2 regions of the Phytobacter cepae genome follow, and region 2 is predicted to be linked to the other one. Evidence: predicted binding sites of a transcription regulator. Region 2 holds the regulator's gene; the other holds the start of a gene.
What was found. The regulator PurR, encoded in region 2, represses purine synthesis genes. The targets are predictions, from matches to a motif close to CANGCAAACGTTTGCNTG.
Positions count from the first base shown of each region.

Region 1: a site for PurR is predicted at 4,402-4,419, ahead of purL (phosphoribosylformylglycinamidine synthase). Genes of this name have one in related genera too.

Region 1 is NZ_CM135107.1:1,291,573-1,304,168, reverse strand. It holds gene ACUY4Q_RS06125 (WGR domain-containing protein) at 1-315, opposite strand, end outside; gene purL (phosphoribosylformylglycinamidine synthase) at 440-4,327, opposite strand; gene mltF (membrane-bound lytic murein transglycosylase MltF) at 4,585-6,150, shown strand; partial or broken gene tadA (tRNA adenosine(34) deaminase TadA) at 6,143-6,686, opposite strand; gene yfhb (phosphatidylglycerophosphatase C) at 6,710-7,345, opposite strand; gene ACUY4Q_RS06100 (PTS transporter subunit EIIC) at 7,349-8,713, opposite strand; gene murQ (N-acetylmuramic acid 6-phosphate etherase) at 8,724-9,617, opposite strand; gene ACUY4Q_RS06090 (MurR/RpiR family transcriptional regulator) at 9,737-10,585, shown strand; gene ACUY4Q_RS06085 (oxidoreductase) at 10,623-11,540, opposite strand; gene ACUY4Q_RS06080 (L-lactate MFS transporter) at 11,552-12,596, opposite strand, start outside.
Region 2 is NZ_CM135107.1:2,907,402-2,919,997, reverse strand. It holds tRNA gene ACUY4Q_RS13615 (tRNA-Val) at 161-237, opposite strand; tRNA gene ACUY4Q_RS13610 (tRNA-Val) at 248-324, opposite strand; gene mdtK (MdtK family multidrug efflux MATE transporter) at 476-1,849, opposite strand; gene ACUY4Q_RS13600 (riboflavin synthase subunit alpha) at 2,077-2,721, shown strand; gene cfa (cyclopropane fatty acyl phospholipid synthase) at 2,765-3,913, opposite strand; gene punC (purine nucleoside transporter PunC) at 4,208-5,407, opposite strand; gene punR (DNA-binding transcriptional activator PunR) at 5,522-6,433, shown strand; gene purR (HTH-type transcriptional repressor PurR) at 6,453-7,478, opposite strand; gene cydH (cytochrome bd-I oxidase subunit CydH) at 7,777-7,866, shown strand; gene ACUY4Q_RS13570 (MFS transporter) at 8,037-9,206, shown strand; gene ACUY4Q_RS13565 (C40 family peptidase) at 9,288-10,133, opposite strand; gene grxD (monothiol glutaredoxin 4) at 10,475-10,822, shown strand; gene rnt (ribonuclease T) at 10,864-11,514, opposite strand; gene gloA (lactoylglutathione lyase) at 11,606-12,013, opposite strand; gene ACUY4Q_RS13545 (alkene reductase) at 12,098-12,596, opposite strand, start outside.

The sequences.
Region 1 (12,596 bases), 1.6 Mb from region 2:
ATCGATTTGCCGGAGTAAGGTGTGTAACGAAGACGAGAAAGCGCTGACTGCGGAAGGGGAGAGTGAGGCGGCTTCAACGTAGCCTTTGTTGGTTTTGGCAACCACCACGCTTGCGAATATAGCCTCAGCCTGCGTGAGATCAACGGGTGCAGGGGTTTTTGTTCCTTCCCGTAAGGTGCTTCCACGTCGGCCATAGCGAAAATTCACCCAGTAACGATTGTCCTCGTTGCCTGGCTGTTCACAGAGTTCCACCTCATAAACCTTGTCTGAGGCTCCCTGCGTAAAGCTTAATTTTACCTTTTTAATCAGCTTCATAACCGTTCCCTTCCCTGTTAGCGCTGGAAACGATTGTAATCAATATCGCCCGTTCTGTCCTTGAGATAACGTTCAAAAAAGGTGCAGCATACCCGCCCCTGATGGCCGGGTATGCTGGACAGCGTTAACCTAACTGCTTACGGGCGTTGCGGAAGATACGCATCCACGGGCTGTCCTCGCCCCAGTTTTCCGGGTGCCAGGAGTTGCTAACGGTACGGAACACACGCTCCGGATGCGGCATCATCAGCGTCACGCGACCGCTTTCGTTGGTCACTGCGGTAATACCGTTTGGCGAACCGTTCGGGTTAGCCGGGTAGGTTTGCGTCACTTTGCCGAAGTTATCGACGAAGCGCAGCGCCACCAGCCCTTTGCTTTCGAGCTGAGCCAGGTGCGCATCATCACGCACTTCCACACGCCCTTCACCGTGGGAAACGGCGATCGGCATTTGTGAACCCACCATGCCCTGTAACAAAAGAGACGGGCTTTGGGTCACTTCGACCAGGCTGAAACGCGCTTCGAAGCGGTCAGAGTGGTTACGCACGAAACGTGGCCACAACTCACTGCCCGGCACCAGTTCACGCAGGTTAGACATCATCTGGCAGCCGTTACAGACACCCAGCGCCAGCGTCTGCGGACGGTGGAAGAAGGTTTCGAACTCATCGCGCACGCGGTTGTTGAAGAGAATCGATTTCGCCCAGCCTTCACCCGCGCCCAGCACGTCACCGTAAGAGAAGCCGCCGCAGGCCACCAGCGCCTGGAAATCTTCAAGCCCGGTACGCCCAGCCAGCAGGTCGCTCATGTGGACGTCGATGGCATCAAAGCCCGCACGGTAAAACGCCGCCGCCATCTCCACGTGGGAGTTCACGCCCTGCTCACGCAATACGGCCACTTTCGGACGCGCGCCGGTCGCAATATACGGTGCCGCAATGTCTTCGTTGATGTCGAAGGAGAGCTTCACGTTCAGGCCCGGATCGGTATCGTTGGCTTTCGCTTCGTGTTCCTGGTCTGCACATTCCGGGTTATCACGCAGGCGCTGCATCTGCCAGGTGGTCTCTGCCCACCACATACGCAGCGTGGTGCGGCTTTCGCTGAACACGGCCTGGCCTGCGGATTCGATAACAAAGCGATCGCTCGCCGTGGCCTGACCAAGATAATGAACACAATCTGCCAGACCCTTTGCTGCCAGCACGGCTTCAACCGCTTCGCGATCTGCGGCACGCACCTGAATAACGCCGCCCAGTTCTTCGTTGAACAGGGCGGCCAGACGATCGCTCCCCAGCGCGGCGATATCGACATTCACCCCGCAGTGACCGGCGAAGGCCATCTCGGCCAGCGTCACCAGCAGGCCGCCGTCAGAACGGTCATGCCAGGCCAGCAGTTTGCCCTCTGCCACCAGCGCCTGCATGGCGTCCCAGAAACCTTTCAGTTGCTGTACGTCGCGAACATCAGCGGTCTTATCACCCAGTTGACGATAAACCTGCGCCAGCGCGGTGGCGCCCAGCGCGTTATGACCTTTACCCAGATCAATCAACAACAGGGCGTTGTCTTCGGTAGAGAGCTGCGGCGTCACGGTGCGACGGACATCTTCCACACGGCCAAAGGCGGTGATCACCAGCGACAGCGGCGAGGTCATCTCGCGCTGCTCGTTACCTTCCTGCCAGCGGGTTTTCATCGACATAGAGTCTTTACCCACCGGAATGGTCAGACCCAGCGCCGGGCAAAGCTCTTCACCCACCGCTTTCACCGCTTCGTACAGACCGGCATCCTCACCCGGATGACCGGCTGCGGACATCCAGTTCGCCGAGAGCTTGACGCGGTTGAGTTCACCAATTTGCGTCGCCGCCATGTTAGTCAGGGACTCACCCACCGCCAGACGGGCAGAGGCTGCGAAGTCCAGCAGCGCCACCGGCGCACGCTCACCGATCGACATCGCTTCGCCGTAATAGCTGTCGAGGCTGGCGGTGGTCACCGCACAGTTAGCCACAGGCACCTGCCACGGACCAACCATCTGATCGCGCGACACCATCCCGGTGACGGTACGGTCGCCGATGGTCACCAGGAAGGTTTTTTCAGCAACGGCGGGCAGATGCAGTACACGATGTACCGCGTCAGCAATGGAAATGTCACGTGAATCGATGGCTTCACCGGCTGCTTTGCGCGTCTGCACGTCGCGGGTCATTTTCGGGGTTTTGCCCAGCAGCACATCCAGCGGCAGATCGATAGGCGTGTTGTCAAAGTGGCTATCGCTCATGGTCAGGTGTTGCTCTGCCACGGCTTCACCAATCACCGCGTACGGGGCGCGCTCGCGGCGGCAAAGTGCATCAAACAGCGGCAACTGATCGGCCGCAACGGACAGGACATAACGTTCCTGAGATTCGTTACACCAGATTTCCAGCGGGCTCATCCCCGGTTCATCGCTGAGGATGTCACGCAGCTGGAATTTACCGCCGCGCCCGCCATCGCTCACCAGTTCCGGCATGGCGTTCGACAGACCGCCCGCACCCACGTCATGGATAAACTGGATCGGGTTGGCATCGCCCAGTTGCCAGCAGCGGTCGATCACTTCCTGGCAACGACGTTCCATTTCCGGGTTGTCACGCTGAACGGAAGCAAAATCCAGGTCTGCGTCAGACTGACCAGAGGCCATTGAGGAAGCCGCGCCGCCGCCCAGACCGATATTCATCGCCGGCCCGCCCAGCACAATCAGTTTCGCGCCGACGGTGATTTCGCCTTTCTGCACATGGTCAGCGCGGATGTTACCGATACCGCCTGCCAGCATGATTGGCTTGTGATAACCACGCAGCTCTTCGCCGTTGTGGCTGTTCACTTTCTCTTCGTAGGTACGGAAATACCCGGTCAGCGCCGGACGACCAAATTCATTGTTAAATGCCGCGCCGCCCAGCGGGCCGTCGGTCATGATATCCAGCGCGGTGACAATACGCTCTGGCTTACCGAAGTCCTCTTCCCATGGCTGTTCAAAGCCCGGGATACGCAGGTTCGAAACGGAGAAGCCTACCAGACCGGCCTTCGGTTTCGCGCCACGACCCGTTGCGCCTTCGTCACGGATTTCACCGCCGGATCCGGTTGCTGCGCCCGGCCACGGCGAAATTGCCGTCGGGTGGTTATGGGTTTCGACTTTCATCAGAATGTGCGCCGCTTCCTGATGGAAGTCGTAGCGGCCATTCTCATGGTCTGCAAAGAAGCGCCCAACGTCAGAACCTTCCATTACCGCAGCGTTGTCTTTATACGCCGACAGCACATAGTCCGGGGTCTTCTCGAAGGTGTTTTTGATCATCTTGAACAGCGATTTTGGCTGCTGTTCGCCGTCGATGACCCAGTCGGCGTTAAAAATTTTGTGACGACAGTGTTCAGAGTTCGCCTGCGCGAACATATACAGCTCAATGTCGTTAGGGTTACGACCAAGACGGGTAAACGCATCCTGAAGGTAATCAATTTCGTCTTCCGCCAGCGCCAGTCCCAGACGCACGTTAGCGTCAATCAGCGCCTGACGGCCTTCGCCCAACAGGTCCACACTCTGCACCGGGGCTGGCTGATTGTGCTCAAACAGCTGTGCTGCATCGGCTTCTGCGGTAAACACGGTTTCCATCATCCGGTCGTGCAGTTCAGCGGCGACGCTCGCCCACTGCGCTTCCGTCAGCGTGGAGGCTTCAACGTACCAGGCCACACCGCGCTCAAGACGATTGATTTTGGCGAGGTCACAATTGTGGGCGATGTCCGTTGCTTTAGAAGACCAGGGAGAGATTGTGCCAGGGCGTGGTGTAACGAGGAGCAATTTACCGGACGGTGTGTGGCTACTCAGCACCGGGCCGTATTTCAGAAGTCGCTGCAGCCGGGTCAGTTCTTCGTCGTTCAACCGATCGTTCACGTCGGCGAAATGGACATACTCAGCGTAAATATTGCTCACCGGGAGCTGGGCAGCCTGAAAACGCGCCAGCAGTTTATTGATACGAAATGCGGACAGTGCAGGCGAACCACGCAGAATTTCCATCATAAGTCTCTCGTCTTCGAAGCTTTAAGTGTGCATCAGGGGGAAAACGGGCGTCATTATAAAGAATAGTGAGCAGCGACGAAACCGTTTGCGTGGAAATAAAATCAGGGACGGCACCAACCCGTAAGAATGCCGCCATTCGCTAATTAGTTGCCAACTGGCGTTTTGTTACGCAAAATGCCGCTCATTCACCATAAAACACCCTTGTATTCATGGCGGCTATCGACCCGGGCAACAGCACGACGCAGAGAATTAACTAATTGAAAAAATTTAAGCTTAATTATCTGCTCATCGGCATTGTCACCCTGCTGCTGGCAGCGGCGCTATGGCCTTCTGTCCCCTGGTTCGGTAAAGCCGAGAATCGCATTGCCGCTATTCAGGCACGCGGAGAGTTGCGCATCAGTACCATCGCTTCGCCGTTAACCTATGCAAGCGTAGACGATAAACCCCATGGCCTCGACTATGAGCTGGCCCAGCAGTTTGCCGATTACCTTGGCGTAAAGCTGCGCGTCACCGTCCGCCAAAACATCAGTCAGCTTTTTGACGACCTGGACGATGGCCGGGCTGATATGCTTGCCGCCGGACTGGTCTATAACAGTGAACGCATTCAGCATTATCAGCCTGGCCCGGTTTATTACTGGGTTTCTCAGCAGTTGGTTTACCGTGTGGGCAGCTACCGCCCGCGCACCCTCGCAAGCGTGAATGAAAGCCAGTTAACCATTGCCCCGGGCCATGTTGCGATTAATGATTTACAGGAATTAAAAGAGAAGACGTTCCCGGACCTTAGCTGGAAAGTGGATCCCCGGCTGGGTACAACCGAGCTGCTTGAAGAGGTGGTGACGGGCAAACTTAGCTACACCGTCGCGGATTCCGTTGCTGTCAGTCTTTTCCAGCGCGTCCACCCCGAGCTTGCGGTGGCGCTCGACATCAGCGATGAGCAACCCGTCACCTGGTTCACCACACGTGACAGCGATAACACCCTCTCCGCCGCCATGCTCGACTTCTATAACAACATTAATGAAGATGGCACTCTGGCGCGCCTGGAGGAGAAATACCTCGGCCATGGCGATGATTTTGACTATGTCGACACCCGCTCTTTCCTGCGGGCTGTCGACAGCGTGCTGCCGGAACTTCAGCCACTGTTTACGAAATACGCAGAGGAAATTGACTGGCGTCTGCTGGCGGCCATCTCTTATCAGGAATCACACTGGGATACTCAGGCCACTTCGCCTACTGGCGTACGCGGGCTGATGATGCTGACCAAAAATACGGCCCAAAGTCTGGGATTAAGCGATCGTACCGATGCCGAGCAGAGTATCAGCGGCGGCGCGCGCTATTTACAGGACATGATGGCGAAGGTGCCGGAAACCGTTCCTGCCGAGGAGCGAATCTGGTTTGCGCTGGCAGCCTACAACATGGGGTATGCCCACATGCTGGATGCCAGAGCCTTGACCATCAAAACAAAAGGAAACCCGGACAGCTGGTCAGATGTGAAACAGCGTCTGCCGCTGCTCAGCCAGAAAAGTTATTACAGCAAGCTGACCTACGGCTATGCCCGCGGGCACGAAGCCTATGCCTACGTGGAAAATATTCGTAAGTATGAAATCAGTCTGGTGGGATATCTGCTGGAAAAAGAGAAAGAAGCCGCGAAGACGTTGAAAATGGCCCAAAGCTACCCGGTCGTCGGTGCAGAAGAGTTTAACAAGGCACCTTACGGGGTGATGCCGTTTAGCGCCTTCAATCCCAATCCCAACGACGCCTTCCCACGCAACCCGTTAATCGTGCCTGACAGGCTGACGGTTCAGGCACCTGCCAGGGTTAAATAGCGGTTTCTGGCCCTTTCTTAAGGGCTTTTTTCTCCCGTCGGCGCTGGCGGAAGAAATCGCTGAGCATGGCGGCACACTCATCGCGTAGCACGCCTTCAATAATCTCAACCCGATGGTTCATACCCGGATGATGCAGCACATCGATTAAAGAGCCTGCGGCACCGGTTTTTGCATCCCGCGCGCCGAACACCAGTTGCCCAATACGCCCATGCACCATCGCCCCGGCACACATCACACAAGGTTCAAGGGTGACATACAATATGGTGTCGATAAGGCGATAATTTTGCAGTACCACGCCTCCCTGACGCAGCGCCATGATCTCGGCATGCGCGGTAGGATCGTGACGGCCAATCGGGCGATTCCAGCCCTCACCTATCACCTGATTGTTGTGTACCAATACGGCGCCCACCGGCACTTCGCCCTCATCCCAGGCGCGCTTTGCCAGCGTCAGGGCGTGACGCATCCAGTATTCATGATTCAGTTCGGGATTGGACAAGGGAAGGCACTCCGGTTAACAAGCGGGGCGCATTATACACACCCGCTATGTATTACACATCTCTCATTCAAGTTGCTGGAGTTTACCCTGCGGCGTAACCCGCCAACGGTGCTGGCAGAAATAGAGCAGCGGGTTATCCTGCTTGCTGTCGCTGTACCCGCTGTATAACCGCAGCGGCGTACCGATTTTACGCTCAAGCTGCGCCACTTTTTCATGCCCCAGACAGCGCATCGTCAGCACCCAGCCGCCATAACGGCGCCCAATCTGGCTGGCGATAATATTCACTCGCGGCAGCCAGGGCGTATCAAAATAGACCTGCTCCACCAGCGGCTGGGGTGAACCGGTAATAAGCCAGATATCGGCATCCGAGGCCAGAAGGTATTTGGTCAACCGGTCCTGAACCACTGGAAACGCAGTCACCTGCCCGCGAAACCAGGTTGCAAACTTCTGTTCCAGCTTTTTCATGTGCGCTTCGCTATAGCCAAAGGTGCAGGCCCATAGCAGCAGGCTCATAGGCCAGCGTGCCGCACGCCCTTTAACCAGAAGAGCAATGCCGATAACCGGTAATACAGGCAGTACCAGCAAGACATTAAGCGGGTGATGACGCAGGACATAGCGCAGAAAGGTGCCAAACATGTCCTGCTGGTGCAAGGTGCCATCTAAATCAAAAAAAACAACGCGACGCTCGCTGGTAGTCAAATGTTACTCCTCAGGATCGTTAAAACCTAACAGCCAGGTAAACAGGAAGCCGGCAATTACCGCCACTAAATAGCCTAACAGATAGATCATCACTTTTCCGGTAACGATGGTTAATGCCAGCGGCAAACCGGAAATACCAAAGGTGATGACGGTCGCCACTTTAGCGTAACTAATGAGCGCGCCGCCAACCGCACCGCCCAGACAGGCCCCTAAGAAAGGTTTGCCCAGCGGCAAGGTGACGCCAAAAATCAGCGGTTCACCGATACCCAGCAGCCCAACCGGCAGTGCACCTTTGATCACTTTCTTAAGTCGGGTATTGCGGGTTTTCATCAGCACGGCAATCGCCGCCCCGACCTGCCCAACACCCGCCATGGCAAGAATGGGTAGCAGAGCGTTGTACCCGTGCGCCTGCACCAGTTCAACGTGAATGGGGACCAGCCCTTGATGCAGCCCCGTCAGCACCAGCGGCAAAAACGTTCCTGCCAGCACCGCCCCCACCAGCATGCCGCCACGATCGATAGCCAAGGTCGCACCGTGGGCAATGGCCTCTGAGATAATGCCGCCTAATGGTTGTAAAGCGACAATCGCCACCGTTCCGGCAATCAGTGTCGTCAGTAAGGGGTTGAGAATGAGTTCGACGGAGCCAGGCAGGACGCGACGTAGCCGTTTTTCAATCCAGCACATCAACACCACCACCAGCAGCACGGCGATCACCCCACCGCGACCAGGTTGTAATGCTTCGCCAAACAGGGTAATTTGGGCAAGCTGCGGGCTGGAGAGGATGCCCGCCATCACGCCGCCAAGCGCCTGAGAGCCGCCGAAGACTTTTGCCGTGTTCACCCCCACCAGAATATTCATAATGGCAAAAACGGCGCTGCCAAAAATGCCCAGTAGCCCCAGCATGTTGGGGTATTGGGTCGCAAAGTCTCCGACAATATCCGGGCGCTTAAGGATATTGATGATGCCGGTGATCAAGCCCGACGCGATAAACGCCGGGATCAGCGGAATAAACACATTCGCCAGTTGACGCAGCGCATCGCTCATCGGCGCTTTGTATTTGGCTTTCGCCTGCGCTTTGATGCGTTCAGCCTCGTCAAAGTTCGGCGTCATGGCGTCTGCGGCCATAAGCGCCTGCATCGCATCCACCACCTGGGCCGCTTTACCGGGGCCGACAATAAACTGATGCTGCTGACCCTGCTTCACGTAGCCGCTGATGCCTGCCAGCTGTTTGATGCTCGCCAGATCCATGCGGTCATCATCGTGGACCTCGACCCGTACCCGCGTCATACAGTTTTCGAGCCGCAGAATATTATTCTGGCCACCGACGCCTGCAAGGATGCCGCTGGCGAGCGCTGCTGTCTTTTCCATAGCTGCCCCTTTAGTTTTCTAATGCCGCCCGTAAAAAACCGTTGTGAAGGTCAAGTTTGGCTCTCGCTGATGCCGCATCAAGACCGCTCAGGACCATCAAAATGGCCGGTTTGACCTCATAGTCTGTCTGTTTGAGGACAATTTCCGCCGCCTCACGTGAGGCGCCCGTGGCTTCCATTAACATCCGACAGGCTCGGTCCACTAACTTCACGTTGGTGGCTTTCATGTCCACCATCAGGTTCTGGTAAACCTTGCCAAATTTGACCATCGCCCCGGTGGAGATCATGTTCAGTACCAGCTTCTGCGCCGTGCCGGACTTGAGGCGGGTAGAGCCGGTTAAGGCTTCCGGCCCAACCACCGGCGAGATAGCGATGTCGGCCTCATGGGCAATCGGGGAGTCCGGGTTACAGGAGATAGCGACCGTGGTACAGCCTGTCTGCCGGGCAAATTTCAGGCCGCCGATGACATAAGGGGTTCGCCCGGAGGCGGCCAGGCCGACAACGAGATCCTCCGACGTCAGATTGAGTGAAACCAGATCGTCCTCACCCAGCTGCGCATTGTCTTCAGCCCCTTCCACCGCTTTTAACAGCGCGCCAGGCCCCCCGGCAATGAGCCCCACCACCAGCCCGTGCGGCACGCCAAAAGTTGGCGGACATTCGGATGCATCAAGCACCCCCAACCGCCCGCTGGTTCCGGCCCCCATATAGATAATGCGGCCACCGGCTTTAAGCGACGTAGCGGCTGCGTCGACAGCGTTCGCGACTTGCGGCAGCGTGGCTTTGACGGCATCAGCGACCAGCGCATCCTGCTGATTAAAACGACTGACTAACTCGATAGTGGTTAATGCGTCTAAATCCAGGGTTTGCGGATTACGCGTTTCTGACACCAATGCACCAAGATTCATTTTTTGCTCCTGAGGAATTTTTAATTCATAATAACCGCAATAATTTGGAATATAAAATTCATCTGCCTGCGTGAAATGCGTTTTTTGTAATTGATGTCACATTTTGCTTCGGGAGACTTATGAACTGCTTAATACACATTCGCCAGCGATATGCCGGATTTGCGCAGAGTGACAGGAAGCTGGCCGATTTCCTGCTCGCCAATCCTGAACAGGCGCGTCATTTGAGTTCGCAACAGCTTGCTGCCGATGCGGGCGTGAGCCAGTCAAGCGTCGTAAAATTTGCTCAGAAACTGGGTTACAAAGGATTCCCGGCGCTGAAGCTGGCGCTCAGCGAAGCGCTGGTCAGCAACCCCGACCCGCTCTCCATCACCGTCCATAACCACATTCGGGGTGATGATCCCCTGCGCGTGGTAGGTGAAAAGCTAATTAATGAAAACCTGAGCGCGATGCGGGCGACGCTTGATGTAAACAGTGAGGAGAAACTGCGTGAAAGCGTAGACATGCTGCGTCATGCCCGGCGTATTGTCATTACCGGCATCGGTGCCTCGGGGCTGGTGGCGCGAAACTTCGGCTGGAAGCTGATGAAAATTGGCCTTAACGCGGTGGTGGAACAGGATATGCACGCCCTGCTGGCTATCGTGCAGGCGATGTCACCGCAGGATCTGTTGCTGCCTATTTCCTATTCCGGCGAACGTCGCGAGATCAATATGGCAGCAGATGAAACGCTGCGCGTGGGCGGTAAGATCCTCGCGATCACTGGCTTCTCACCCAATGCGCTACAGCAACGCGCGACGCGTTGCCTGTATACCATTGCTGAAGAGCAGGCGACCCGCAGTGCGGCTATCTCCTCAACCAGCGCGCAAATGATGCTGGTGGATGTGCTGTTTATGGCGCTGGTGCAGCAAGATCTGGACCATGCACCGGACCGGATTCGGCATAGTGAGGCGCTGGTAAAAAAACTGATCTGAAGGACTCCTCTGGCAAGTGTCAGAGGAGTCTGTTCAGTTACTGATTTTCTTTGGCATGAATCAGTTTTGTCAGTAAAAGATTAGCGGTAACCGGAATGTGGTTGGCAAGCCCAATGCGGGCGATGGCGCCGTTAAGATAGTCGATTTCCGTCAGCCTTCCCTTTTGCAGATCCTGATGCATTGAGGGGTAATGGTGACCACTTTCACGCGGATCGAACACTTTTCTGACGGTCTCCAGCACCATCTCTTCTGTCAACGGGATCTGCTGGCTTCTGGCGACCTGGACAAACTCTTTCACCACCAGGGTGGCTAATTCGAGGGCCATGGGTAATTGACCAAATTCACCCACGTTACAGTTAAGCAAAGCGCAGTACGTATTCATGATGCTGTTAAATGCCGCTTTTTTCCAGATGGATAAAAGCACATTCTCGCTGATATGCGCATTCAGGCCTGCACGGTTAAACATCTCAATGATGTGGGTTTCCATTTCAGCATTGTGACTGGCAATCGGCTGCAACTCGGTATTGCCGGTACCCGTTGCACGAATATGCCCAGGCCCTTCCAGCTCACAGGACAATAACGTCACGCCCGCATAGATGGTTTCTTTCTCTACATACTTTTCCAGCGTCTCAATATTTCCAAGCCCGTTTGAGAGAGTCATAACCACTTTTGCGGAAGCAAGTACCGGCGCAATGCTTTTAAGCATTGCATCCATTTGCATAGCTTTGGTGAATAGTATTACTACATCGAACGGGCCCTGAGCGTCATCAGCCATAACCGCAGGAATGGGATAATATTTCTGCGTTGTTTCTGTTTCGACGAATAACCCTTTTTTACAAATAGCCTCGATATGCTCTTGCCATCCATCAATAAGCGTAACATCTTCACCAGCGTCCATTAACATAAAACCAAAACGACACCCCATCGCCCCGGCACCCGCGATTGCAATTTTCATACAATATTCCCTTATAGAGTTTGATTAATTTTATTAACGATTCTTGTTGCATACACTTTTGTTGCTAATATCAGCACAACGCCGATGAGCAACAGTGCGATTGTCAATATAAATACCGGATTATAGGTGCCGGTAGATTTATCAATTGCGGAGGTAATATAGGGGGCAATGACCGCACCGACGGCAAAACCAAAATACATAAACCCATAGTTCAGCCCCTGGTTGCGCATGCCGAAATTTTGGCTGGTTAACCCAGGGAAGATAACTAATATCCCGGCATAAGCGAAGCCTACACCGAGCGCGCTAAAATAGAAGACTGATAAATTACCATTGAATAACAACAGTAATACAAAACATAAACAGGTAAACAGATAAACAATGACCAGCGTATTATAGCCGCCGAGCTTATCCGAAATGCCGCCCCAGAAAAGCCGCCCAACAGAGTTGAAGATGGAAACCATACTGACCACAATGGCACCTGAGGCCAGCCCGTACTGCGCCATCCCAATCTGCGCAGAGGTTGAACTGATCACCATCCCGGAGAAGACGCCCAGCGCCAGTATGGAGAAAAGCAGCCAGAAGCGCGTATCTTTGAGCATGTGCCGATAATCTTTATCCATAGGCGAAGATGCGATACCGCCGCTGTCTTTGGCGGGCGCGCTGCGGATAAAAAATTGCACCACAAAGATGACCACCAGGTAGACGATACCTAAATAAAGCAGCGCACGACTGACATCATGGGTAAGCGCCATGAAATATTCAGCAAGTTTTGTGCAAAGCAAGGTACCACAGCCTACGCCTGCCAGTACTATTCCACTGGCCAACCCACGACGGTCGGGAAAAAACTTAAGTATATTATTGAGATTTCCGGTAAAGGCCAGGCCTGAACCCAACCCGGCAATTAACCCATAGGTAACAAATAGACCAGGCAACGTTGTTACAAAACCTGAAAGAATAAAACCCGCGGAAAATAATATCCCGCCGATAACGATAGCCTGCTTTCCTTTGCCATTATCAATCATTTTCCCGCCCCAAATCATAGGCAGCGGAATAATT
Region 2 (12,596 bases):
AATAAGTCAGGGAGGGCAAAGTTCTTAATATCGCTCAAAAGCGAGATGAAATAATGGCTTAAGGAAGATTTTGAAACAGACGATTACGAGCGGCGAGAGAAATATTTCGCTAACAGAAAATTTAAGGAATAGAGGAGGTAAAACAGGGAATATCATGAAATGGTGCGTCCGAGTGGACTCGAACCACCGACCCCCACCATGTCAAGGTGGTGCTCTAACCAACTGAGCTACGGACGCACTGAAGAAATGGTGCGTTCAATTGGACTCGAACCAACGACCCCCACCATGTCAAGGTGGTGCTCTAACCAACTGAGCTATGAACGCATTGTTGTGCCTGACAACGGGGACGAATATTAGCGGCAGGGCGGGAATGTGGCAAGCAGAAAATAGCAATTTTCTTTCTGAATTCACGCGATTGCGGAACAACTGCGCAATGTGCCGAGAAAGTAGCCGCCATCAGGCGGCTGGTAAGGGGTTATCGTGCCGCACGCTGCAAAATAGTCGCGGAAGGCTGACGTTGCAGGAAACGCATTCTGAGCATCATGAGGATGGCGGCAGAGGTCAGGCCGATGATGAAGCCGATCCAGAAACCCGCCGGACCCATGCGATCAACCACCAGGTCGGTGAGTGCCAAAATATAGCCTGACGGCAGTCCGAGTACCCAGTACGCCGTGAAGGTAATAAAGAAGATCGAACGGGTATCTTTATAACCACGCAAAATCCCGCTTCCGATAACCTGTATGGAGTCTGATATCTGGTAGATAGCCGCCAGCATCATGAGCTGAGATGCCAGCGTAATCACTTTCGGGTTATCGTTGTACAGCAGGGCGATAGGTTCGCGAAGCGACACGGTAAAAATAGCCGTAAGAACCGCGATGCAAACCCCCACGCCCAGTCCGGTGCGGGCTGCCGTTTGCGCATCCAGTGTTGAACCCTGGCCTAAGCGATATCCCACGCGAATCGTTACGGATGCGGCAAGCGATAACGGCAGCACAAACATCAGCGAGCTGAAGTTCAGCGCAATCTGGTGACCTGCGACATCGACAATGCCGAGCGGTGAAACCAACAGCGCGACCACGGCAAATAGCGTAACTTCAAAAAATAGCGCCAGCGCAATGGGCAAGCCTAACTGCACGAGGCGTTTTAACACTGCCCCGTCAGGTTTACTAAAGCCGCTGTCGTTACGGATATCCCGCATAGAGCCAGCACGTTTTACATACGAAAGCATGCAGGCAAACATCACCCAATATACGGCGGCGGTAGCAACCCCACAGCCGATGCCGCCCAGTTCAGGCATGCCAAAATGCCCGTAGATAAAGACGTAGTTAACGGGAATGTTGACCAGCAGGCCGAGAAAACCAATCACCATGCCGGGTTTGGTTTTTGCGAGCCCCTCACATTGGTTACGCGCGACCTGGAAAAAGAGATAGCCTGGTGCACCCCAGAGTAAGGCGCGCAGATAGCCGACGGCTTTGTCTGCAAGCTCAGGATCAATGTTATGCATGGCGCGAATAATATGGCCTGCATTCCACAGCACAATCATGATCAGAATGGAGACGAGTCCGGCCAGCCAAAACCCCTGACGCACCTGATGGGCGATCCGCTCACGTCGTCCGGAACCATTCATTTGCGCAATAACCGGCGTCAGGGCCAGCAAGAGTCCATGACCAAAGAGGATGGCCGGAAGCCAGATGGAAGTCCCAATAGCTACCGCTGCCATATCCGTGGCGCTGTAGCCCCCCGCCATGACGGTATCGACGAACCCCATCGCGGTTTGGGCGATTTGCGCAATCATCACCGGGATAGCCAGTGCTAATAACTGGCGCGCTTCTGTGAAGTACTTCTGCACTGCGAACACCTATACATTGTTGTTATTGGAGAGATAAAAAAACGCCGCCTTAACGGGCAGCCAGAGGAGGAGCAGGGGAATAAGCCAGACTATTGTAGCGAGGATTAGCTAATTATCTAGTGAAAAAACAGTCGCCGGGGTACCAAGGCTGGCAACATGATTTTCCACCTGTTATTGTGCATTCAGAAAGCGGTTACGCCGTGAAAAGGAAATACAGGAGTAGTGGCATGTTTACTGGTATTGTACAGGGCACCGCAAGACTGGTGTCCGTCGATGATAAACCCAATTTCCGTACGCACGTTGTTGAATTACCCGACCATATGCTGGGTGGGATTGAAACCGGCGCGTCGATTGCTAATAACGGTTGTTGCCTGACCGTAACAGAGATTAATGGTAGTCACATTAGTTTCGATCTGATGAAAGAAACGCTGCGAATTACCAATCTGGGTGAATTAGCGGTGGGCGATGCGGTTAACGTCGAACGCGCGGCGAAATTTAGTGATGAAATTGGCGGTCACCTGATGTCGGGCCATATTATGACGACTGCTGAAATTTCAAAAATTCTAACCTCAGAAAACAATCGTCAGATCTGGTTTAAAGTTCAGGACCCGACCTTGATGAAATACATCCTGTACAAAGGATTTATTGGCATCGATGGCATTAGTTTGACGGTGGGTGAGGTCACCCCGACGCGCTTTTGTGTGCACCTGATCCCTGAAACGCTGCAGCGCACTACGCTTGGAGCCAAGAAGCTCGGTCAACGGGTGAATATAGAAATCGACCCGCAAACCCAGGCGGTTGTCGACACGGTAGAACGTGTACTGGCCTCGAAAGAAGCCGCGGCGGTAAAAGCTGCCAGCAGCGAAGAGTAAAGGCAAAAAATAAACCCCGACATTTCGGGGTTTATTTTTTAAATTATCGCGCTACGCGTAAGCCATTTTCTATACCCCGACTAAAAACAACCTGCCAGAGCTGAATATCCCGCGCACGAAACGCACCTGCACAGGCGTTCAAATAGTAGCTAAACATTCTTTTAAAACGATCGGAATAGTTCTCTGCAATCTCTGGCCAGCTCGCGAGAAAACGCTCATGCCAGGCCATTAATGTTTTATCGTAATCTGCGCCGAAATTATGCCAGTCTTCCATAACAAAATGGGACTCACTGGCAGTAGCGATCTGGCGCACAGAGGGCAGGCAACCATTCGGGAAAATATAACGGTCTATCCAGGGGTCAACACTGAGATCGGTTTTTTTCGAACCGATGGTGTGAAGCAAGAATAAACCTTCCGGTTTGAGATTGCGGTCCACCACGGCGAAATAGGTGGCATAGTTTTTTGGCCCGACATGTTCAAACATTCCGACAGAGACAATACGATCAAATTGTTCATTGAGATCGCGATAATCCTGCAGACGAATATCAACATCCAGTCCCGCGCAACGTTCCTGAGCCATTTTTTGCTGTTCTGCTGAAATGGTAACGCCTACGACGCTCACGCCATAGCGTTGCGCCATAAATTGCGCCAGTCCTCCCCAACCACAACCAATATCCAGCACCCGCATACCCGGCTGAAGCTGCAGCTTTTCACAAATAAGGGTGAGTTTGGCGATTTGCGCCTCTTCAAGACCTTGAGCCTCTTTCCAGTAGGCGCAAGAGTATTGCATCTGCGGATCCAGCATACGCGTAAACAGATCGTTGCCCAGGTCGTAATGCTCTTTGCCGACGATCCAGGCGCGTTTTTTTGTTTGCAGATTAAATAATCTTGCCCCGGCGATACGCAGGGTGTCTTTCAAATGATGGGGCAGTTGATGTTCCAGCCCGGCACGCAACACCTGGGTAAAAAAAGTGTCCAGCCGGTCACACTCCCACCAGCCGTCCATGTAGCTTTCCCCAAGCCCCAGTGAACCCTCTTGTAACACGCGTTTAAAAAAATCCGGATGTTTAACCTGGATGTCCGATGCCGCAGAACCGTTAACCTGAATGCCGGCGCGGCTTAATAGCTCGCTTGCTATACGGAACCAGTTATCATCCCGTACGTTTACTTCTTCTATACACGATGAACTCATAACTTCTCCATCACCTGCAAGTGATCGATACCGTCAAAAAGCGTTGCCGCCTTTGGGGTGTGAGAAATATCACGGTGGAACCGTGAGGCTGATATCCGACGTAGAACAGAGGAAGGGAGATACCCTTGCCAGAATGGCCTTCCATGGTGAAACGGGCGCGATCCTGCTCCCGTTAATGCTTACAAAATTTTATTTTAGTACAGCCGAAATTGAGTATAGGCCTCAAAATCGGCTGATACAACCATAAACAATTAGCAGGCTAATCGCACAAATGTCACATAATTACGAGTGCAATCAGGCATGACTGGACGATTCAAGAGACGCTTTCTGGCGACGCGCATTATTTTCACGGCGTTGCATCACGAAACCCAGACCCGCCAGCAACACTGTCGACACCATTACACTGGTGGTCGCCAGGAGTGGGAAGGCGATCAGTGCTGATACCACCAGACTGGCAATAAAACACAAGCCCAGTTGCAGTGTGTTCTGCAGCGCAGCAGCCCGACCCGTGGCGTGAGGGAAGGGGCGCAGTGCTTCTGCGACCACGATGGGGTAAATCGCGCCGTTAGCCACGGCCATCAGGCAGAAGGGGATCAGCAGAGCAGTCAGGGAAGCACCAGGCAGCAAGCCCACGGCCCAGGTGGCAATCACGCTGAATGCAAAGGCGACCAACAGCCAGGGCAGCAAGCGCGCGCCAGACCATTTTTGCAGCGCCCAGCGGCAGCTATAACCCCCTATCAGGAAGGCGATGGTTTGTGGAACATAGCTCAGGCCAATGATGGTCGGGCCATAACCCATATCATGCAAAATAAAGGGAGAACCGGTCAGCCAGGCAAAGAAGCTGGCGGAGCAGGCGGCATAAATCAGCACGTTACCCCGGTAGGCTTTATCACGCAGCAGGGTAAGAAAGGTCACCGGCTGCGCGTCCGGGGCCGGTTTACGCGGCATAGCGCGCAGACGCAGCGCCGGCAGCATGAGCACCACCGTAATGGCGAAGAGGGTCGCAAAAATGGCCTGCCAGGAAAAATGGGCGAGGATCCAACTGCCAAGCAGTGGCGCGAGGGCGGGAGACAATCCAACCAGCGGCATGATAGTGGCAAAAATACGGTTAGTCCGTTGTGCCGGGTAGTGGTCGGTAACCAGCGCCTGCCAGGTGACGGCGGCCGCACAAACGCCCACGGCCTGAATAAAGCGCAAAACCAGCAGCCAGCGGGCATCCTCTACCCAGATCATTCCCAGGCAGCCGAGGGCAAAGATGGCCAGGCCACTTAACAGTACCGGCTTACGCCCATAGCGATCGGACAAGGGCCCCCAAACCAGCTGCGCGACAGCAAATCCGGCAAGGAAGAGGCTCAGCGTCGCGCTGACCACGGCGGCAGAAGTGTGCAAATCTTGCTGAATATTGGCGAAGGCAGGGAGGTACATGTCCGTTGCGAGGAAGCCGAGTACGCTTAATCCCGCCAGCCAGACTAAAAATCCTTTTCCTGGTTGCATGGTAAAAATCTCTTTCTTGTGCAGGTAAACAGGGAAACAGAGTCTAGGGAGTGTAACTTCGGTTGTGAACCGCTAATATTTGCGAATGGGTTTCAAAATTTTTGCAGGCAAAATATGTGGTCAGAATATTCTCTTGAAGTCGTCGACGCAGTGGCTCGCAATGGTAGCTTTAGCGCGGCCGCGCAGGAGCTGCATCGTGTGCCCTCTGCGGTCAGTTATACGGTGCGCCAACTGGAAGAGTGGCTCGCCGTTGCGCTTTTTGAACGTCGTCATCGCGATGTAGAACTCACCCCCGCCGGGGTGCTGTTTTTAAAAGAAGGGCGCTCTGTTATCAAAAAAATGCAGATCACCCGCCAGCAATGTCAACAAATTGCCAATGGCTGGCGTGGTCAACTGGCCATTGCTGTCGACAATATCGTCAAGCCTGAACGAACCCGGCAGATGATTGTTGATTTCTATCGCCATTTTAGCGATGTCGAACTGTTGGTGTTCCAGGAAGTATTTAACGGCGTTTGGGACGCATTGGCAGATGGCCGCGTGGAACTGGCCATCGGGGCGACGCAGGCGATACCCGTCGGGGGGCGCTATACCTTTCGGGATATGGGCATGCTGAGCTGGAAATGTGTAGTGGCGAGTCATCACCCGCTGGCCGGGATGAAGGCACCTCTCAGTGACGATACCTTGCGCAACTGGCCTTCGCTGGTGCGTGAAGATACCTCACGCTCTCTGCCGAAACGCATAACCTGGCTGCTGGATAACCAGAAACGGGTTGTGGCCCCGGATTGGGAATCGTCCGCCGCCTGCCTCTCTGCGGGATTGTGTGTTGGCATGGTGCCGGCACATTTTGCGCGCCCCTGGCTGGACAAAGGAGAGTGGGTGGCGCTGGAGCTTGAAAATCCTTTCCCGGACGCGGCCTGTTGCCTGACCTGGCAGCAAAACGAAGCTTCACCGGCGTTAAACTGGCTGCTGAGTTATTTGGGGGATAGTGAAACGCTGAATCGGGAGTGGTTGTGGGAGCAGGATTGACCCGCTCCCCTTGCAGAGATTAACGGCGATAATCGCGGAATGGACCATCCGCCACCGAACGACGCTCGATCAGTCGCGGATGGACTTCAATAGACTGGGAGACCTCACGTTTGTTAACGATACGGTCGAGCAGCATATTGAATGCCGTTTCACCCAGCGAATCCTTTGGCTGATGGATAGTGGTCAGCGACGGGGTAAAGTAGCGTGAGTTGCGCACGTTATCGTAACCGATCACCGAAATATCCTGTGGCACACGCAGGCCCATTTCGTCTGCTGCACAGAGGGCGCCCATCGCCATGATATCGCCACCGCAGAAAACAGCGGTGGGGCGGGATGGCTGGGTGAGAATTTGTTGCATGGCGCGATAACCGGACTCCGGTTCGAAATCGCCCTGAACAATCCAGTTTTCCGCTACGCTGATATGCGCTTCTTCCATCGCTTTCATAAAGCCAGCCAGTCGGCCTGCACCGGTATTACGCTCAAGCGGTCCTGGGATGACGCCAATGTCACGATGACCGCGTTCGACCAGATAACGCCCGGCCATGTAGCCGCCTTCAAACGCATTATCGATGACGGTGTCGGTAAAATCGGCTTTAGCTTCACCCCAGTCCATGACCACCATCGGAATATGGCGGTACTCGCCAAGCATAGTCAGCAGGGATTCCGGGTACTCTGAACACATCACCAGTAAACCATCAACGCGCTTTTGCGCCATCATCGACAGGTAGGCGCCTTGTTTTTCAAAATTGTTCCAGGCGTTACCCAAAATGAGGGTATAGCCTTTCTGGAAACAGTTCTTCTCAACGGCTTCGATTATCTCGGCAAAATAGGCCGCTTCGCTGCTGGTGGCCAGCAAACCGATGGATTTTGTGTGATTCACCTTCAGGCTACGGGCGACGGCACTCGGCGAGTAGTGAAGCTCCTTAATGGCCGCCCACACAGCATTACGCGTCTCTTCAGCGACGAAACGGGTTTTGTTAATAACATGTGATACGGTTGTGGTGGAAACGTTTGCTCGCTTCGCTACGTCTTTGATCGTTGCCATCAGATGTCACTCCATGCCATATCATAAGCTCCTGAAAATGCTAAAGGTAAACGTTTGCCTGCCTTCACCCTTTCACCGCGCGATGTACTGTTTTACGCCGGGAAAAAGACATTGGACGTCAGGAGGGGAGTCAATGGCCGGTACGCTAATAAATTTAGCGTCGAATTTTGTCTTATCTTGACCAAAAGGGGAAGCGCTAAAACGTATATCAATCTAAATCCTGCAAGATTTTTACGTTTATTTGTGCAAAAATGCGCTACCTCACTTTTTATGGGGTAATAGGAAAGGAGAAAAATTGATGAGCACCGACCTGAAGTTTTCTTTAGTGACGACTGTCATTGTGCTGGCCCTGATTGTTGCGGGTGCGATGACGGCGGCTCTGCACTGAGTTACCCCGAGGGAGAGTTCTCTCCCTCGCTGTTTTCTTCTTCTATTATCCCGAATTCAGCAATACTCTTTTCGCGTTTCACTCTCTTCTGTTTTTTGTGAACGCTGTCATACTTTTGACTTCTGTGACGGTGTCGGCCAACGACACGGCATTTCCGGAGTCAATAAATCATGAAAGTAAATTATCCACTGCTTGCCCTGGCGATAGGCGCTTTTGGCATCGGTACCACCGAGTTTTCCCCGATGGGACTGCTGCCCGTCATTGCACGGGGTGTCGATGTATCGATTCCGGCAGCGGGAATGCTGATCAGTGCCTATGCCATAGGTGTCATGGTGGGGGCCCCCCTTATGACGTTGCTGCTTTCCCATCGCGCGCGGCGTAATGCACTGATTTTTTTGATGGCAATCTTTACGCTTGGCAATGTGTTGTCCGCCATCTCGCCTGATTACACCACGCTCATGCTGTCGCGCATTATTACCAGTCTCAATCATGGCGCATTCTTTGGACTGGGTTCGGTGGTTGCCGCAAGCGTAGTGGCAAAAGAGAAGCAGGCCAGTGCGGTTGCCACCATGTTCATGGGGCTGACGATTGCTAATATCGGCGGGGTGCCGGCGGCGACATGGCTCGGTGAAACCATTGGCTGGCGGATGTCATTCCTTGCCACAGCGGGCCTTGGCATTATTGCGATAGTCAGCCTGTATCTCTCCTTGCCAAAAGGTAATGCCGGAGAGCGACCCGATGTACGTAAAGAACTCTCCGTACTGATGCGTCCGCAGGTGGTATCCGCTTTGATGACAACCGTACTGGGCGCCGGGGCGATGTTTACGCTTTATACCTATATCTCGCCTGTACTGCATGATATAGCCGACGCAGGACCCGCATTTATTACCGCAATGCTGGTGCTTATTGGCGTAGGGTTCTCTTTGGGGAATTATCTGGGTGGCAAGCTGGCTGACCGTTCCGTGACCGGAACCCTGAAAGGTTTCTTGCTGTTATTGATTGCCATCATGTTGGCGATCCCCTGGCTTGCACGCAGTGAAGTTGGCGCGGCGATCGGCATGGTTGTATGGGGTGCTGCCACCTTCGCGATTGTGCCGCCCCTACAGATGCGGGTTATGCGTGTCGCGCATGAAGCACCCGGTCTCTCTTCTTCAGTCAATATCGGCGCGTTCAACCTGGGAAATGCGCTGGGGGCAGCAGCGGGGGGCGCGGTGATTTCAGGTGGTCTCGGCTATGTTTTTGTTCCGGTAACCGGGGCGGTGATTGCCGGGATGGCATTACTGCTGGTGCTGTTGTCCGGTCGCGGTGCGGCTAATCCAGCCTGTGCGACCGCTGAATAAATAAAAAGCAGGAGGTTTACCCTCCTGCTTTTTACCTGCGTTTCAGGGTTATGACCTGCCATCACGCTCGAGGCAGCATATTTATCGAATGGTTTTAGGCGTGACCACGCGGCGGGCGCCAACATAATGACGCTGCCAGTAGTCTTCGCTTAACGACGTTATCTGGATATCCTGGCCGCTACGCGGAGACTGGATAAATTTGCCGTTGCCTACATACACACCCACGTGGTCAGCTGTACCGCGACCTTGAGTACGGAAAAATACCAGATCGCCGCTTTCCAGCTCTGCGACGTTGACCGGAGAGGCATCACGCAGGTGATACATCTCGTTCGCGGTACGAGGGATACGGAATTTTACGAGGTCTTTGTAGGCGTAATACACCAGTCCACTGCAATCAAAACCGGTCATTGGAGAGGTACCGCCCCAATGATAAGGCTTGCCAATCTGGTTCATCAGCTTTGACATTGCGGTTTTCTGAATTTTTTGCATCCGCACTTTGTGCGCTTCAGAAATCGTGACGGGTTTGCTTCCTTTCACTTTTACACATTGCGATTTATGGCCTTTACGCTTTGTGCATTTTTCGGTCATAGCAATAACCGGAGCGGGAACCTTGCTGGATTTACTATGACGGGGAGTATTCTTGCTGGTTTTACTGCTTGCGGTTTTCTTGCTGACGGTCGAGGTTTTTTTTGCCGTCGTTACTTTTTTATTTTCGGCTTTCGCCGTTGCCCTGGAGGCGGTGCCACTGCTTTTCTTTGATGTTTTATTGGTCTGACTATTTTTCTTACGTTCGGATGCTTTCACTACGTGCGACTTATTGACGGCCGCGCCTCGCGTTTGCTCAGAGGCCGTTGCTAAAGGTGTAAATGTCAGCGTAGTGAACAACAAAGCACAGAGCGTGATTGAAGCTTTTTGAATTCGCGCCACTGAGCAATCCCCTGGATAAGTGCAGGCATTCAATAATGCTTGCGTATGATTTAGAACCGCGTCGATTCTAATCCATAAAAAGCAGAAAAGTTAATAGGCTTTTTGCATCTAAAACTCTGTTTCGTTAGCAAGCGCAAAAAAAAGCACCAGTTATGCCCCTCATAAGCTCAATTGTTGAACTATCACGCGGCGGGAGAGGGGCGACCATGGGCACTTACGACGTAGATGAGGGTGACAGACGATAAAATAATGAGTGGTGAACAAAATGTTATTTTCCGTTGCTCGCATGAACCGTTACAATGACAGTTATCTGCCGATAAGAAGTTGAAGGAAGCAAGACAATGAGCACTACTCTTGAAAAAATCCAGACCCAAATCGCTGAGAACCCAATTCTGCTTTACATGAAAGGTTCTCCTAAACTGCCAAGCTGTGGTTTCTCCGCACAGGCTGTACAGGCGCTCTCTGCGTGTGGCGAACGCTTTGCTTACGTAGATATCCTGCAAAACCCGGATATTCGTGCTGAGTTGCCAAAATACGCTAACTGGCCGACGTTCCCGCAGCTGTGGGTCGACGGTGAGCTGGTCGGCGGTTGCGATATCATCATCGAAATGTATCAGCGCGGCGAACTGCAGCCGTTGATTAAAGAGACGGCTGCGAAGTACAAATCTGAAGAGCCGGGCGCAGAGTAATCTCTTAGCGCAAAAGAAAAGCGACCCTCGGGTCGCTTTTTTTATGCCTGTTCATCACCTGGCGGTAAAGGCCAACCGCCGAGGCGTTTCCAGCGATTCACTATTTCACAAAACAGCAGGGCAGTTTGTTCAGTATCGTATAGAGCGGAATGGGCCTGAGCGGCATCAAAATCAAGCCCGGCCGCCGCACACGCTTTGGACAGCACCGTTTGCCCCAGAGCCAGTCCGCTTAAAGAGGCCGTATCAAACGTCACGAAAGGGTGGAAGGGGTTGCGCTTCAATGAGGCACGCTCTGCCGCAGCCATCATAAAGCTGTGATCAAAGGTGGCATTATGGGCCACCATGATGGCGCGGTTGCAGTTGCTGTCTTTGATCCCTTTGCGCACCATTTTGAAGATGGCATGCAGGGCGTCGTACTCGTTCACGGCACCTCGCAGGGGGTTGCTCGGATCGATACCGTTAAAGGCCAGCGCTTCAGGCTGTAAATTAGCCCCTTCAAACGGCTCAACATGGAAATGCAGTGTCTCATCAGGCATCAACCAACCTTCTGAATCCATTTTCAACGTGATTGCAGCGACTTCGAGTAATGCATCAGTTTTGGCATTAAACCCGGCGGTTTCAACATCAATAACGACTGGGTAAAAACCACGAAAACGGTCGCACAGACCGGTGAGTTGAGCATTATCGGACATCTGAATCTCTTGGAATGGGAAAATGGCAGCGCATTATGGCAAATTTTGGGAAGGGATGGAAACGACGGGCGCACGGGGGCGCCCGTAACGATCAATTGCCCAGACCGCGTCCGGCATCTTTGGCTTCAATCAGCTCAACTTTATAGCCATCGGGATCTTCGATAAAGGCGATAACCGTAGTACCGCCTTTGACCGGGCCGGCTTCACGGGTCACGTTGCCACCGTTCTGGCGAATGCGTTCGCACGCTTGTGCGGCATTGTCCACTTCCAGTGCAATGTGGCCGTATGCAGTACCGAGCTCATAGCTGTCTACATCCCAGTTATAGGTCAGTTCCAGTACTGCGGTTTCAGATTCCGGGCCGTAACCCACGAAAGCCAGAGAGTACTTATATTCCGGGTTTTCGCTGGTGCGCAGCAGGGACATCCCCATGACGTTGGTATAAAAATCAATGGAACGCTGCAGGTCGCTAACGCGAAGCATGGTATGGAGAAAGCGCATAATATCCTCTTTTGCGTAAGTGAATTCTTATTCGAAACAGAGTTTTAGTATAGCGGCGAATCCTTGCCGCTATCAATCGAGGGATTATAAAGAGGGGTAATCGGTGTAACCTTCTGCACCACCACCGTAGAAGCTCTCCGGGCGTTGCGGGTTCAATGCGGCTTTGTGCTTCAGGCGCTCAACCAGATCCGGGTTAGCAATATAGTCGCGACCAAAGGCCACGGCGTCGATTAACCCTTTGCCGATCAGATCTTCTGCTTTTTCCAGGGTGTAAGCACCCGCACCAACGATAGGCCCATGGAAACGCTCGCGCACTTTCTGGCGGAAGGCTTCGGTGTAAGGCTCGCCGCCAGCCCAATCCGGCTCGGACATGTGCAGATAAGCGATGCCGCGTTTACCCAACTCTTCAATCAGATACAGCGCATCCGCTTCTTCATTCGGACCATTATCGGTGTTCTGGAAAGAGCCGATAGGGGAAACACGAATACCGATACGATCGGCACCCCAGGCTTCGCTGACGGCATCAACCACTTCCAGCACCAGACGTGCGCGGTTTTCAACGCTGCCACCGTATTGATCGGTA